4 regions of the Lysobacter sp. ESA13C genome follow, and region 2 is predicted to be linked to each of the others. Evidence: riboswitches for the same ligand, from Rfam matches in the RefSeq annotation. Region 2 holds a riboswitch; each other region holds the start of a gene.

Region 1 (3,378 bases), on a different contig from region 2:
CGGTACTTGAGCACGCCCCACAAGGTGCCGATGCCCCAGGTGAAGACGAAGCCGAGCAGGTTGAGCACGCGCCACGGTCGCCACCAGGCGATGGCGAAGATGCCGGCATTGAGCACGGCGTAGTAACCGAACAGGGCGACGTGGTTGCCGGAACCGGTCGACAGCCAGATCGGCGCGAGGAAGCCGGCGAGGATCGCGAACACCGCCAGCGCCATCGCGTTCTGCTTCACCGCCAGCACGCCGGCGCCGGCCACCAGCACCACGCTGAGCGCGAACGCCGCGCCGGCCGGCATCAGCTGGTACAGCTTGAACGCCGCGAACACCACCAACAGCAGCACGCCGATGGCGCCGCCCTGCAGGCTCAGGGCGAAGCTGCGCTTGCGCTCGCGCTGGCGCCAACCGAACACCAGCCCGGCCATCGCCGCCAGGGCGACGCCGGCCAGGCGCAGTTCGATCGGCAGGTGCAGCCAGCCCTGGTCGGTCGCGTACTTCAACAACGCGGCGACGCCGGCGAACAACACCAGCATGCCGACCTTGACCGGCACGTTGCCTTCGGTGAACCAGCGCCGCAGCCAGCGCGCGGCGACGGTGAACACGTCCGGCGGCGGCGGTGCGGCGGGTGCGCGCGCGGCTGCGGGCGCGACGCGCGCGGCGACCGGGCGGGCGGCGGCGTCTTGCGGCATCGGCGGCGGCACGCTCGTGGTCGGCGGCGGCGCCGAGACCGGCGGAACGGTATGCGGTGGCGCGGTCGTGGGAGGAGCGGCCGCGGAAACGACGGGCCGCGGCGGACGGACCGCCTGCGCTGTCGGCGGCGGCGTTTCGCGCGCGATCCGCTCGGCCAGGGTCTCGTCCCCGCGGTGGGCGGATCTCGCAGCGCTCAACGACTCGGCCTGCTGCGCCACGCGACGCTCGAGCTCGGACACGCGCGACTTCAATCCGGCGACTTGCACCAGCGCCACCACGAGCAGGATCGGCACCAGCAACAACCCCAGTGCCACTAAAACGATCAGTGCTTCCATCACCCGTCCCTGTTCCGTGCATCGTGCGCTTGGTCACGAACGTTACACCAAGCCGCAAGCCTTGAAGGACAAGGCTTCACGCATTCTATACACAGCTTGTTCACCACATATCGCGTTGACGGAATCGATAAACCACACTATGTTGTGCCCGTCGGTGCCGATCGCGAGATTGGCTCAATAGGGAAGCCGGTAAGGACGCAGCCAGCGCGGCGTCCAAAGCCGGCGCTGCCCCGCAGCGGTATGGGAAACGAACGCTACCAAGCACTGGACGCGCCTCGCGTCTGGGAAGCGGTAGCCAGTAGGAGACGCGAGTCGTCGTGTCCCGAGCCCGAAGACCTGCCGACAGCCGCGCGTTGCACACCGCGCGGTACCGGCCCAGGAGTCTTCGGGGGAAGACGGCCGGTGTCGCAGCACGATGGCTCCGCCGTCGTGCTCGTTCCGTTGCGGCGCCGCCACGCGCGCCGACGCGGGATGCGCCCGTCTCGGGCCGCGCGACACCTCGCCTGCAAGCTCCCGAGTTCCGCGCCCGCGGGGGCACGGCCGTGCCATCGACGACGCCGCTGCGCGGCCGGTCGTCGCTGGCGCGTCCGCGTTCTCCGCGCGTCGCCCTTCGCGGGAAGGTCGGCGACCCGTGCACCCACGCCCCGGAGTTACGCCATGACCACGCTCGCACCCGAATCGTCCGCCGCCTCCCCCGCCGCCGACACTGCCGCCAAACCCGCCCGCGACCCGCAAGCCGATACCGGCTTCGCGCTGACCCCGCCCGCGGCCAACCTGACCATGAGCGTGACCAAGCGCAACGGCCGCCGCGAGCCGGTCGACCTGAACAAGATCGTGCGCGCGGTGACCCGCAGCGGCGAGAACCTGTACGCCGTCGACCCGATGCGCGTGGCCACCCGCACCATCTCCGGCCTGTACGACGGCGCGACCACGCGCGAGCTCGACGAGCTGTCGATCCGCACCGCCGCCCTGCTGACCGCCGAAGAACCCGAATACGGCCGCCTCGCCGCGCGTCTGCTCGCCGGCGTGATCGAGAAGGAAGTCGCCGGCATCGAGATCCATGCGTTCTCGCAGTCGGTCCAGCGCGGCTTCGACCTGGGCCTGATCAACCAGCGCCTGCTCGACTTCGTCCAGGCCAATGCGCGCAAGCTCAACGACGCGATCGACCGCAACCTCGACGCCAAGTTCGACTACTTCGGCCTGCGCACCCTGTACGACCGCTACCTGCTGCGCCATCCGACCGCGCGCACCGTCATCGAGACCCCGCAGCAATTCTTCCTGCGCATCGCCTGCGCGCTGAGCGAAGACGTCGGCGACGCACTCGCCCTGTACCGGCGCATGGCCCAGCTCGACTACATCCCGAGCTCGCCGACCCTGTTCAACGCCGGCACCACCCACGAGCAGTTGTCGAGCTGCTTCCTGCTCGATTCGCCCGACGACTCGCTGGAAGCGATCTACAAGCGCTACATGGACGTGGCCAAGCTCAGCAAGTTCAGCGGCGGCATCGGCCTGAGCTACACCCGCATCCGTTCGCGCGGTTCGCTGATCCGCTCGACCAACGGACTCAGCAACGGCATCGTGCCGTGGCTGAAGACCCTCGACGCCTCGGTCGCCGCGGTCAACCAGGGCGGCAAGCGCAAGGGCGCGGCCTGCGTCTACCTGGAGCCGTGGCACGCCGACGTCGAGGAGTTCCTCGAACTGCGCGACAACACCGGCGACGAAGCGCGCCGCACCCACAACCTCAACCTCGCCAACTGGATTCCCGACGAATTCATGCGCCGCGTCGAGGCCGACGCCGACTGGTCGCTGTTCGATCCGTCCAAGGTGCCGCAGCTGACCGACCTGTGGGGCGAAGCCTTCGACCGCGCCTATCACGCCGCCGAAGCGGCCGGCCTGGCGACCAAGAAGGTCAAGGCGCGCGACATCTACGGCCGGATGATGCGCACCCTGGCGCAGACCGGCAACGGCTGGATGAACTTCAAGGACAAGTCCAACCGCGCCTCCAACCAGACCCTGCGCGACGGCAACGTCATCCACCTGTCGAACCTGTGCACCGAAATCCTCGAGGTCACCTCGCAGGACGAGACTGCGGTGTGCAACCTGGGCTCGATCAACCTCTCGCACCACGTCGAGATGTACGAGGATGGCAAGGGCGCGTTCGATTTCGACAAACTTGCCGAGACTGTGCGCCTGGCCGTGCGCCAGCTCGACCGCGTGATCGACCTGAACTTCTACCCGATCGAGACCGCGCGCCGCGCCAACCTCAAGTGGCGCCCGGTCGGCCTGGGCTCGATGGGCCTGCAGGACGTGTTCTTCAAGCTGCGCTTGCCGTTCGATTCGGAACCCGCGCGCAAGCTCG
Region 2 (3,378 bases):
GCGCGATCGACGTTGCCGGGCAAGCCGATCGAGGAATCGAACGCGATCAGGTCGTCGATGTCGCTCTCGTAGGCGTTGAGCGACCATACATGCTGGCGGCGCTCGCCGTGGATGCCGCGCAGGCCGATTTCGACGCTGCGCGAGGTTTCCGGCGACAGGCCGGCATTGCCGTAACCCGGGTAGTACAACTCGTTGAAGGTCGGTGCCTTGAACGCGGTGCCGTAGCTCGCGGTCAAACGCAGCGCCTCGCTGAGGTTCCAGCCCCACAGCAGGCTGCCGGTGGTCTCGCCGCCGAACTGGCTGTCGTCGTCGCGGCGCAGGCTGGCCTGCAGCGCGTGCGCGCCGAAACTCTGCTGCCACTGGCCGAAGGCGCCGCGCAGGATGCGGGCGTCGCGGGCATAGCGGGTATTGCTGTCGATGCGGTCGCGCTGCCAGTCGAAACCGAGCGTGAGCAGGCCGCTGCCGATGCCGATGTCGCCCTGCACCGAGCCGAGCTGACGCCGGGTCTCGAAGGTGCTGGAGTACTTGCCGTTCTTGTAGGTGTCGCTGAGGTCTTCGCTGCGGCCGGCGCTGGCGCTGAGGCTGACGCGGTCGCTGGGCCGGTAGCGCAGCTTGGCGCCGGCGACCTGCTGCACGCCGTCGGCCTCGTTGTTCTGGCTGCCGTCGTACTCGTTATGGTTTTCGGTGCGGAACAAGCGCGCTTCGGCGTCCCATTGCTCGTTGAAGCGGTAGCCGCCCTGCAGGGTCAGCGAATCGTTGCGATAGCCGTCGCGGTCCGGCGAGTTGGTGAAACAACCCGCGCCGCCCGGCGAGGGCTTGCCGCGGCAGGCGTTGATGCCGTCGGTGTCTTCGTGGGCGGCGTTGATCGAATACCAGCCACGTTCGCCCTTGCCGGCGACGCCGGCGGTGGCTCGATGGGTGGCGTAGCTGCCGACCGAGGCGCTGAAGCTCGGCACGAACGCGCCCTGCGGCCGCCGGGTGAAGATCTGGATGACGCCGCCGATGGCTTCGGAGCCGTACAGGCTGGAGAACGGGCCGCGCACGATTTCGACGCGTTCGATCTGTTCGACCGGAATGTCCTGCAGCGAGGCGCCGCCGCTGGTCGCCGAACCGATCTTGACCCCGTCGATCAGCACCAGCACGTGGTCGGACTCGCTGCCGCGCAGAAACAGCGACGTCGCCTTGCCCGGGCCGCCGTTATTGGCCAAAGAAGCGCCCGGCGTGCCGCGCAACAGGTCCGGCAGCGACGAGGGCTGCAGGCGTTCGATCTGGGCGCGGTCGATCACGGTTACCGCGGCGAGCGTGGCGTCCTGGGTCTGGGCGGTGCGGCTCGCGGTGACCACGACCTGGTCGAGATCGACCGCGGGCGCGGCCAGCGCGGAGGCGGCGAATGCGGAACCGGCGAATACGAAAGCGCAGCGCGCGGGGATGCGCGCAAGGCGCGGAACAGCGGAAAAACGGAACGTCACAGTCGGCTCTCCATGGCCGCGCCTCACCCGCGCGGTCTAGACCAGGTCGTGACAGGGGGATGGCGGAACGGAGAGACGGCGCGCACGCCGATGCCCCGAGACATGGCCCTCCGCCTGTCGGTTCGCGCTCCGGGCCGGTCTCCGGGCTTGCGAGCGGAGGCGGTCCGAGATCGGACCGGGTCTCCCGTACCGCGCCTTCCCGTGTCGGAACACAGTGGCGTCGTGCGGTACGTGTACTCGCTTACCGTTGCGGGGGCAGCTCCGGATTGACCGACCTGGCGAACGCCAGAAGCGGGGACCGGATTCCCGTTTCAATCGCCGATTGTGTGTCGGCGATCACCTTGAGCGCGCGCATCTTAGCAGTCGAGCGAGGTCGGGACGCCACCGGAATTCGTGCGAGCGCGCTTGAAGTCTCTGGACCGCGGCCAGGGCGCCCCTCGCCGGGCTTAGCCCCCGGATCGTCATCCCCGCGCAGGCGGGGGTGAATGGATGCGCGAGCCACTGGCTCGCGCATCCATGAACGCCTGGGCGCGCTGCGCGCCTCGCCGGGCCCGCAGAGACTTCAAGCGTTCTCGCACGAAAACCCGGTGGATCCCCGCCTTCGCGGGGATGACGACCTGGGGGGAATGACAGCTTGCTAGAGATGAAGGCTTAACGGGGATGAGGGCCAGAAAGCTCCAAGCGAGTCAGGCGCAGCGGCCATCGGCCCACCCCCAGATTCCGCAAAGAGTGTGCCATTACCACTTTTCTACTACTTGCGTTAGGCAATATTTGGCCGCTTCATTGACCGGTTGTTACGTTCGTGTTAAATCCGAATGACATCGCTGTCATCCCCATCAAGGAGTCGTCATGCCCGTCCGCCGCACCTTCGCCGGTTCACGTCACCCTCTGGCCCTCGGCCTCCTGGTAGCGCTCGCCGCGCCGGTCTACGCGCAGGACGCGCCGCAAAACGATCCCAAGACCCTGGACCAGGTCATCGTCACCGGCACCCGCGTCAGCGACCGCACCGTCGCCGAGTCCACCGCGCCGATCGACATCATCACCCCCGAAACCCTGGAAGCCACCGGTACCGTCGAGCTGGCCACCGCGCTGTCGCGCGCCCTGCCCTCGCTGAACTTCCCGCGCCCGGCCATCACCGACGGCACCGACGCGGTGCGCCCGGCGCAGCTGCGCGGCCTGGCCCCCGACCAGGTGCTGGTGCTGGTCAACGGCAAGCGCCGTCACACCACCGCCCTGATCAACCTCAACGGCAGCCAGGGCCGCGGCTCCTCGCCGGTCGATCTGAACGCCATTCCGATCGCCGCGATCGAACGCGTCGAAGTGCTGCGCGACGGCGCTTCCGCGCAGTACGGCTCGGACGCTATCGCCGGCGTCATCAACGTCGTCCTTAAAGGAAGCGGCGAAGGCGGCAGCATCGCCGCGCGCTACGGCCAGTACAGCGCCGGCGACGGCAAGCAGTACCAGTTGTCCGGCGACACCGGCATCAAGCTCGGCGAGAACGGCTGGCTGCACCTGGCCGCGCAAGGCGGGCACCAAGACCAGACCAATCGTGCGCGGCCGTTCCAGGGCCGCGTCGAGCAGCGCTACGGCGATCCCGAGATCGACCAGGGCGCGTTCGCCTACAACGGCGAATACAACCCCACCGAATACCTGAGCTTCTATTCGTTCGGCAGCTACAGCGAACGCGACGTGCTCTCGAACGGCTATTTCCGCTTCGCCGGCGACCCGCGCAACATCCCGGCGATCTACCCGAACGGCTTCCTGCCGCAGATCCACAACGTCAGTAAGGATCGCGCCGCGGTGTTCGGCCTGCGCAGCGAAACCGCCGGCGGCACCCAGATCGACCTGAGCTACAACTACGGCCACAACGGCCTGACCTTCGACATCGAGAACACCCTCAACCGCAGCC
Region 3 (3,378 bases), on a different contig from region 2:
GCAGGCGCCGCAGGTCGCGGGCGTACAGATCGGCCGGACTGTCGGAGGGGCAGGTCTCGTCCGGGAAGCCGAACTGTTCCTGCAAGGCTTTTGCGCATTCCGGCATGGAGGCGAAGTTTTTGCCGGTGGCCATGCACTGCGCGTCGAAATCGCGGCGGAAGGCTTCGCGGCGGCGGACGAAGTCCTCGCCGCACTTGCGGGTCAGGCGGATGCGGTCGAGGTCGTCCTGGGCGGCGTTGGTGCCGTCGAGGCCGAACTGCTTGAGCTCGTCCACCGTCAACACGCGCAGGTCGCGGTTGGCGATGGTCATCATCAGGTCGGCGACGCCGGTGGCGACGCCGTTGCGTTCCAGATAATCGCGCACCTGCTGGTTGATCGCCTTGAGTTCGCGGCTGAGTTCGGCGCGCGAGGTCGCGGTCGAGCGGTCGCGCATCAGCCGGTGGATGCCGACCTTGCCTTCGATCGAGCGGGTGTCGCCGGCGGCCAGCACCAAGACGCAGGCGCTGTGGCAGACCGAATCCTCGCGCACCCAGATCGCCCAGCCCGATTCGGCGATCGAGTCGCCGGCGCGGATCGCTTCCTCGACGTGGCCGCCGCTGGAGTCGATGTCGAGGATGCGGGTCTGGATTTCCATGCGCGTGGCCATGGCGGCGACGCGCTGCACCAGCGCGGTGAAGCCGGCGCCGATCTTGCCCTGGTAGTGCAGGCGCACCACGCCGCTGGCCTGGCACGGCGACAAGGCGTCGACCAGGCTGAAGAAGTCCAGCGCGGTCAGCGGTTTTCCGTCGCCGAAACGCGGGTAGTCGTATTCGCAGCTGATCTTGGCCACGCCGCCGTCGAGCTTGGCCGGCGGCCAGTAGGTGCCTTGCAGGATGTCGGTCTCGCTCGACGCGTCCGCGGCGGCGACCTTGGGCGACTCGTTCTGGCTGCCCATGGTGACCGGCTCGGACCGGGCCGGCGGCGGCGCGGCGGAATCCCTCCCGCAAGCCGCCAGTCCGAGCAGGCACAAGGTCAGCGCAAACGTCCTTCTGAAAAGCATGTTCCACCCATCGGAGTCGGGATCGCGCGGGCCGTCCTGGACCCGCGCCGCGCATCGTCGCCACAGCACCAACGTTAGCCCCAGGGCCCACCAAGCTCAACGGCAGGAGGTCATGGCGTTCGCGCTCGTCAGCGTGCCGACATCATCGTCGGCGGCGCATGAACGGCAGCCGGGGAAACCCCGGCCGCGGCGCCGTCGCCGGCTGCGGCCACAAATCGCAAACCGGGTCCACGCATCGCGATCGCGGCGATTGACTTCGCCGGTCGCGCTGCGTAGCTTGGCGGCGTGATGGTGAACATCGCTTCATGCAGATGAAGCGATGTGACAAATCGCCACCGGTTCGCACCGGCGGCGGTTAGAGGGAATCCGGTGCGGACGCCACGTCCAATTCCGGAGCTGCCCCGCAGCGGTATAGGGAACGAACTTCGTCAGGCACTGGGAGCGATCCCGGGAAGCGACGGACAGTAGGAGGCGCCTCGTGCTCCATGCCCCAAGCCCGAAGACCTGCCATGACCGGAAGGCTCGCCTTCCGTCCGACTCCGGCCCGCAAGGCGTCGGCGCTGCGTCCGGGCCCGTCCCGGCGCGGGCCGCGTCGTGCGCGCCGGTTCGCCCGCGGGGGCGAAGGTCGACACCAAGGGTTGTGGCGAAGCCGGGCGCGCGAGCGTCGGGCCGGCGCAGCCGTGGTCTCCTTCGTTGCCCTGCGCCATGCCCACGCATCGCAGGTAATCATCATGATCAGCGTCACCCATCTCGGCTTCCCGCGCATAGGCGCGCGGCGCGAGCTCAAGCTGGCCCTCGAATCGTTCTGGAAAGGCGACACGCCGGCCCAGGCGCTGCACGACACCGCCCACGGCCTGCGCGAACGCCATTGGCAACTGGCGCGGCAGGCCGGCGCCGACGTCGTGCCGTGCAACGATTTCTCCCTTTACGACCACGTCCTCGATACCGCCGTTCTGTTCGACGCGATCCCCGCGCCGTACCGCGAGGTCTACGACGAAAACCCGCTGACCGGCTACTTCGCCCTCGCCCGCGGCCTGCAGGACGGCCGTCGCGACCTGCACGCGCTGGAGATGACCAAGTGGTTCGACACCAACTACCACTATCTGGTGCCGCAGTTCGAGCGCGATCAGCGTTTCGTGCTGCGCGGCGACAAGCCCTTGGCCGAACTGGCCCAGGCGCGCGCGCTCGGCATCCAGGCGCGGCCGGTGCTGCTCGGCCCGGTGTCCTTCCTCAAGCTCGGCAAGCGCAGCGACGGCGGCGACCCGCGCGAGCTGCTCGATGCCCTGCTGCCGGCCTATGCCGAACTGCTCGGCAAGCTCAAGGCGGCGGGCGCCGACTGGGTCCAGCTCGATGAGCCGGCCCTGGTGCTCGACCTCGACGACGACGACCGCGACGCCTATCGCCGCGCTTATGCGGCCCTGGCCGAAGCCGACGCGCCGCAGCGCCTGCTGACGACTTACTTCGGCGGCCTCGGCGACAACGCCGCCCTCGCCGCGCGCCTGCCGGTGCAAGGCCTGCACGTCGATCTGGTGCGCGCGCCGCAGCAGTTGGAAAGCGTGCTGCCGCTGTTGCCGGACGACCGCGTCCTCAGCCTCGGCGTGGTCGACGGCCGCAACATCTGGCGCGCCGATCTCGACGCCGCGCTGAGCCTGGCGCGCCGTGCCGGCGATCGCGCGCAATGGCTGGCGCCGTCGTGCTCGCTGTTGCACGTGCCGACCGACCTGGAACTGGAACGCAAGCTGCCCGCACCGCTGCGTCACTGGATGGCCTATGCGCGGCAGAAGATCGAGGAACTGCGCCTGCTCGCCGATGCCCTCACCGGCAGCGCCGACGCCAACCGCGACCTCGCCACCGCCGCCAGCGCGCGCGCTGCGCGCCTGGCCTCGCCGTTGCTGCGCAATGCCGAGGTGCGCAAGCGCCTGGCCGCGGTCGAACCGGCGATGACCCGGCGCGCCTCGCCCTACCCGCAACGCGCGAAGGTGCAGGCGCAGCGCCTCGGCCTGCCGCTGTTCCCGACCACCACCATCGGCTCGTTCCCGCAGACCGCCGAAGTGCGGCGCGCGCGCGCCGAGCACAAGGCCGGCAAGATCGACGACGCGGCCTACCGGACCTTCCTGGAGAACGAGACCAAGCTGTGCCTGCGCGAGCAGGAAGCGCTGGGCATCGACGTGCTGGTGCACGGCGAGTTCGAACGCAACGACATGGTCGAGTACTTCGGCGAGCAGCTCGACGGTTTCGCCTTCACCGCCCACGGCTGGGTGCAGAGCTACGGCTCGCGTTGCGTCAAGCCGCCGGTGCTGTTCGGCGACGTGGTCCGGCCGCAGGCGATGACCGTCGAC
Region 4 (3,378 bases), on a different contig from region 2:
TCATACGGGACATCTCTGTCCCGATGAAAAACGGCGCGCATCCTTGCGCGCCGCCCTCCGGGTCTCCATTGGTCTCGCCAGTGCATGGCTACGCCAAGCTTCTCAATGGCAACGGCAACGACGAATCTCGCTCTAAGGGTAGGAACAACGTGAGCCGCGACCACGAACTGTGGATGGCGACGATATTTCGCAGGCGGCGTCAAGTCCCGGCCTCGGTCGTGGCTTTGGCCTTGGCTGTTGTTGTGCGACGTCTCGCACTAGCGAAGGCAACAGAAGACCCGAAGGGCGGCCTGCATGGATGCAGGCCGTTTTTCATCGGGACAGGGATGTCCCGTATGAAAAAGCCCTGCGTTGGCATCGATCATGCGGGCTTGTGATTCAAAACAAAAGCATTTTTCTTTGGTGACTTTCTTTTGTTGCTTTAGACAAAAGAAAGTTAGCCGCCGCTTTAGTGGCGGAAGCTTTTGGCGTTTGATCCTGATCCTGATCTCGCTTGAACGATGCGCGGCGAGATCGCAAGAGCGCGGTCGCGGCTCGCGCCGCTCCTACTCCCGCGAAGGCACGCTGCTTCGATGAGCGATATCGGCGCTGTCGCCTCTGCGCATCCCGCGGTCGCGGCTTGTGACCGGAGGAAATCCAGTAGGACGCCGCTCCTACCCTCAGAGCCCCCACCGCGATGCCACGGACACGAACCAACCCGCGCCACCGGCAACCCCCTCAGCGGCGTATCTCGAACCCCGGGTTCTCATTGAGCGAACCATCCGCCTCCAACACCGCGTAACGCTCGCCATCGGGATGGAATACCACCGGAATCGGCTCCAGGAACAGCGGCCGCCGAACGAAACGCAGTTCCCAGCGGAAATGCTCCAGGGTCGTCAACGCGTCCAGTTGCTCGCGGGTCAGCCCTGCGCGCAAGGCCACGGCACTGGCCTGCTCGGTGCCGTTGCGTCGTTCACGGTTGGTCATCGGGTGCCGCTCCTTCAGGAATGCCGTATTGCGCTCTCGCCATGATCTTGCAACGGCATGCGAATGTCACCCGAGCGGCCACTGCCCGCGGGATGCTTCAGCGCCGACGCTCGACGACGAACCCATCCACCGCCACCGATGCTCCCCATCGTGGCGATGCGCCCATGCCGATCCGGATGCCCCAGTCACAGCAGCCCCCGCCGCACCAGTCATTTCGCCCGCATCGTTTCCAGGAATACACGCTACCCATCACAGTATCGAGCGATGCCCGGCGTTTCGCCCGAGCCTCGCACACAGGCGAACGCGATCTCCTACGCAAGCAAGCGAACAGGGCGCATTCGTCGCGATGCATTCCATTCGCCGTGGTGCGGTGCCGTGCAGAGGCGTCACACATACGCGCGACGACAAGATGAATGCGGCGTTCGAAGCAATCCGACCATGCCGTCGTGCGAGCAAGCGCGCAGCTTTGCGCAGCGCAGCTTGTCCGCTTTCGATCCGACGCCTACACTCCGCCGGCCACAGGTGTCCTGCCGCCGTACCGGCGAGCAGGGTGAAACGGGAAGCCGGTGCGAGTCGACAGACTCCATTCCGGCGCTGCCCCCGCAACGGTAGGCGAGAACACCCGACTCAATACCACTGCGATTTCGCGGGAAGGTGTCGGGGTGATGCGGATCGCTCCGCATCGCTCGCAAGCCCGGAGACCGGCCAGTGGCGGGCATCGCATGCGATGCCATCCTCGGGTGTTGCGGTGGGCAACCGGACGGGCTGGCTCGACGCGGATGTCCGTTGCGTGGAACCGACTTGTCTTGCTCCGCAATCCCCGTCACGCGGGTGAGCGACACGGAGCTGAAACAATGAACGATATGAATCGCGTCGCGACCGAAGTCGCGACGGTCAAGCTGCTGATCGACGGTGCATTCGTCGAATCCCGATCCCAACAATGGCGCGATGTCGTCAACCCGGCTACACAGGCGGTGCTGGCGCGGGTGCCGTTCGCGACTGCGGACGAAGTCGACGCCGCGGTGCGTTCGGCGCAACAGGCCTTCAAGAGCTGGCGCAAGACCCCGATCGGCGCGCGCGCGCGCATCTTCCTCAAGTACCAGCAACTGATCCGCGAGCACATGGGCGAGCTCGCCGCGATCCTCACCGCCGAACAAGGCAAGACCCTGGCCGACGCCGAAGGCGACGTATTCCGCGGTCTGGAAGTGGTCGAGCACGCGGCGGCGATCGGCAACCTGCAACTCGGCGAGTTGGCCAACAACGTCGCCGGCGGCGTCGACACCTACACCCTGTTGCAACCGCTCGGCGTCTGCGCCGGCATCACCCCGTTCAACTTCCCGGCGATGATTCCGCTGTGGATGTTCCCGATGGCCATCGCCACCGGCAACACCTTCGTGCTCAAGCCGTCCGAACAGGACCCGCTGGTGACGATGCGCCTGGTCGAACTGGCGCTGCAGGCCGGCGTGCCCAAGGGCGTGCTCAACGTCGTCCACGGCGGCGAAGACGTGGTCAATGCGATCTGCGACCACCCCGACATCAAGGCGGTGTCCTTCGTCGGTTCGACCAAGGTCGGCACCCATGTTTACAACCGCGCTTCGCTGGCGGGCAAGCGCGTGCAGTGCATGATGGGCGCGAAGAATCACGCGGTGGTGCTGCCGGACGCCAACAAGGAGCAAACCCTCAACGCCCTCGCCGGCGCAGCGTTCGGCGCCGCCGGGCAACGTTGCATGGCCGCTTCCACCGCGGTGCTGGTCGGCGAAGCACAGGCCTGGATCCCCGAGCTGGTCGCCAAGGCGCGCACGCTCAAGGTCAATGCCGGCACCGAGCCCGGCACCGATGTCGGCCCGGTGATTTCCTGCGCTGCGCGCGAACGCGTCGAAAGCCTGATCGCCTCCGGCGTCGAGCAAGGCGCGAGGCTCGAACTCGACGGCCGCAAGCCGTCCGTGCCGGGTTTCGAGCGCGGCAACTTCGTCGGCCCGACGATCTTCTCCGGGGTCGAGCCCGGCATGCGCATCTACGACGAAGAGATCTTCGGCCCGGTACTGATCGTGCTCGCCGCCGACACCCTGGAAGCCGCGATCGACCTGATCAACGCCAATCCCAACGGCAACGGCACCGCCCTGTTCACCCAATCCGGCGCGGCCGCGCGCCGCTTCCAGGAAGACATCGACGTCGGCCAGGTCGGCATCAACGTGCCGATCCCGGTGCCGGTGCCGCTGTTCTCGTTCACCGGCTCGCGCGCCTCCAAGCTCGGCGACCTCGGCCCCTACGGCAAGCAAGTGGTGATGTTCTACACCCAGACCAAGACGGTCACCGCGCGTTGGTTCGACGACGACACGCTCGGCCACGGCGTCAACACCACGATCAGTCTGAAGTGATGGCCGCCGTCATGAACCTGCAGGCGGTCAGTCC

Evidence for each region. Region 2 has a riboswitch for cobalamin ahead of btuB (TonB-dependent vitamin B12 receptor). Riboswitches for the same ligand answer to the same signal wherever they lie in the genome.
Region 1: another riboswitch for cobalamin. It lies ahead of LC490_RS11470 (ribonucleoside-diphosphate reductase subunit alpha); the one in region 2 lies ahead of btuB (TonB-dependent vitamin B12 receptor).
Region 3: another riboswitch for cobalamin. It lies ahead of metE (5-methyltetrahydropteroyltriglutamate--homocysteine S-methyltransferase); the one in region 2 lies ahead of btuB (TonB-dependent vitamin B12 receptor).
Region 4: another riboswitch for cobalamin. It lies ahead of LC490_RS14075 (CoA-acylating methylmalonate-semialdehyde dehydrogenase); the one in region 2 lies ahead of btuB (TonB-dependent vitamin B12 receptor).

Annotation. Positions count from the first base shown of each region.
Region 1 covers NZ_JAHXYK010000005.1:37,789-41,166, reverse strand. The annotation lists gene LC490_RS11475 (DUF2339 domain-containing protein) at 1-1,019, opposite strand, end outside; cobalamin riboswitch at 1,155-1,378, shown strand; gene LC490_RS11470 (ribonucleoside-diphosphate reductase subunit alpha) at 1,800-3,378, shown strand, end outside.
Region 2 covers NZ_JAHXYK010000003.1:282,878-286,255, reverse strand. The annotation lists gene btuB (TonB-dependent vitamin B12 receptor) at 1-1,430, opposite strand, end outside; cobalamin riboswitch at 1,584-1,828, opposite strand; gene LC490_RS07365 (TonB-dependent receptor) at 2,319-3,378, shown strand, end outside.
Region 3 covers NZ_JAHXYK010000005.1:29,625-33,002, reverse strand. The annotation lists gene LC490_RS11435 (hypothetical protein) at 1-934, opposite strand, end outside; gene LC490_RS11430 (hypothetical protein) at 1,168-1,338, opposite strand; cobalamin riboswitch at 1,359-1,566, shown strand; gene metE (5-methyltetrahydropteroyltriglutamate--homocysteine S-methyltransferase) at 1,771-3,378, shown strand, end outside.
Region 4 covers NZ_JAHXYK010000006.1:130,820-134,197, reverse strand. The annotation lists gene LC490_RS14080 (hypothetical protein) at 718-966, opposite strand; cobalamin riboswitch at 1,470-1,691, shown strand; gene LC490_RS14075 (CoA-acylating methylmalonate-semialdehyde dehydrogenase) at 1,830-3,344, shown strand; gene LC490_RS14070 (acyl-CoA dehydrogenase family protein) at 3,356-3,378, shown strand, end outside.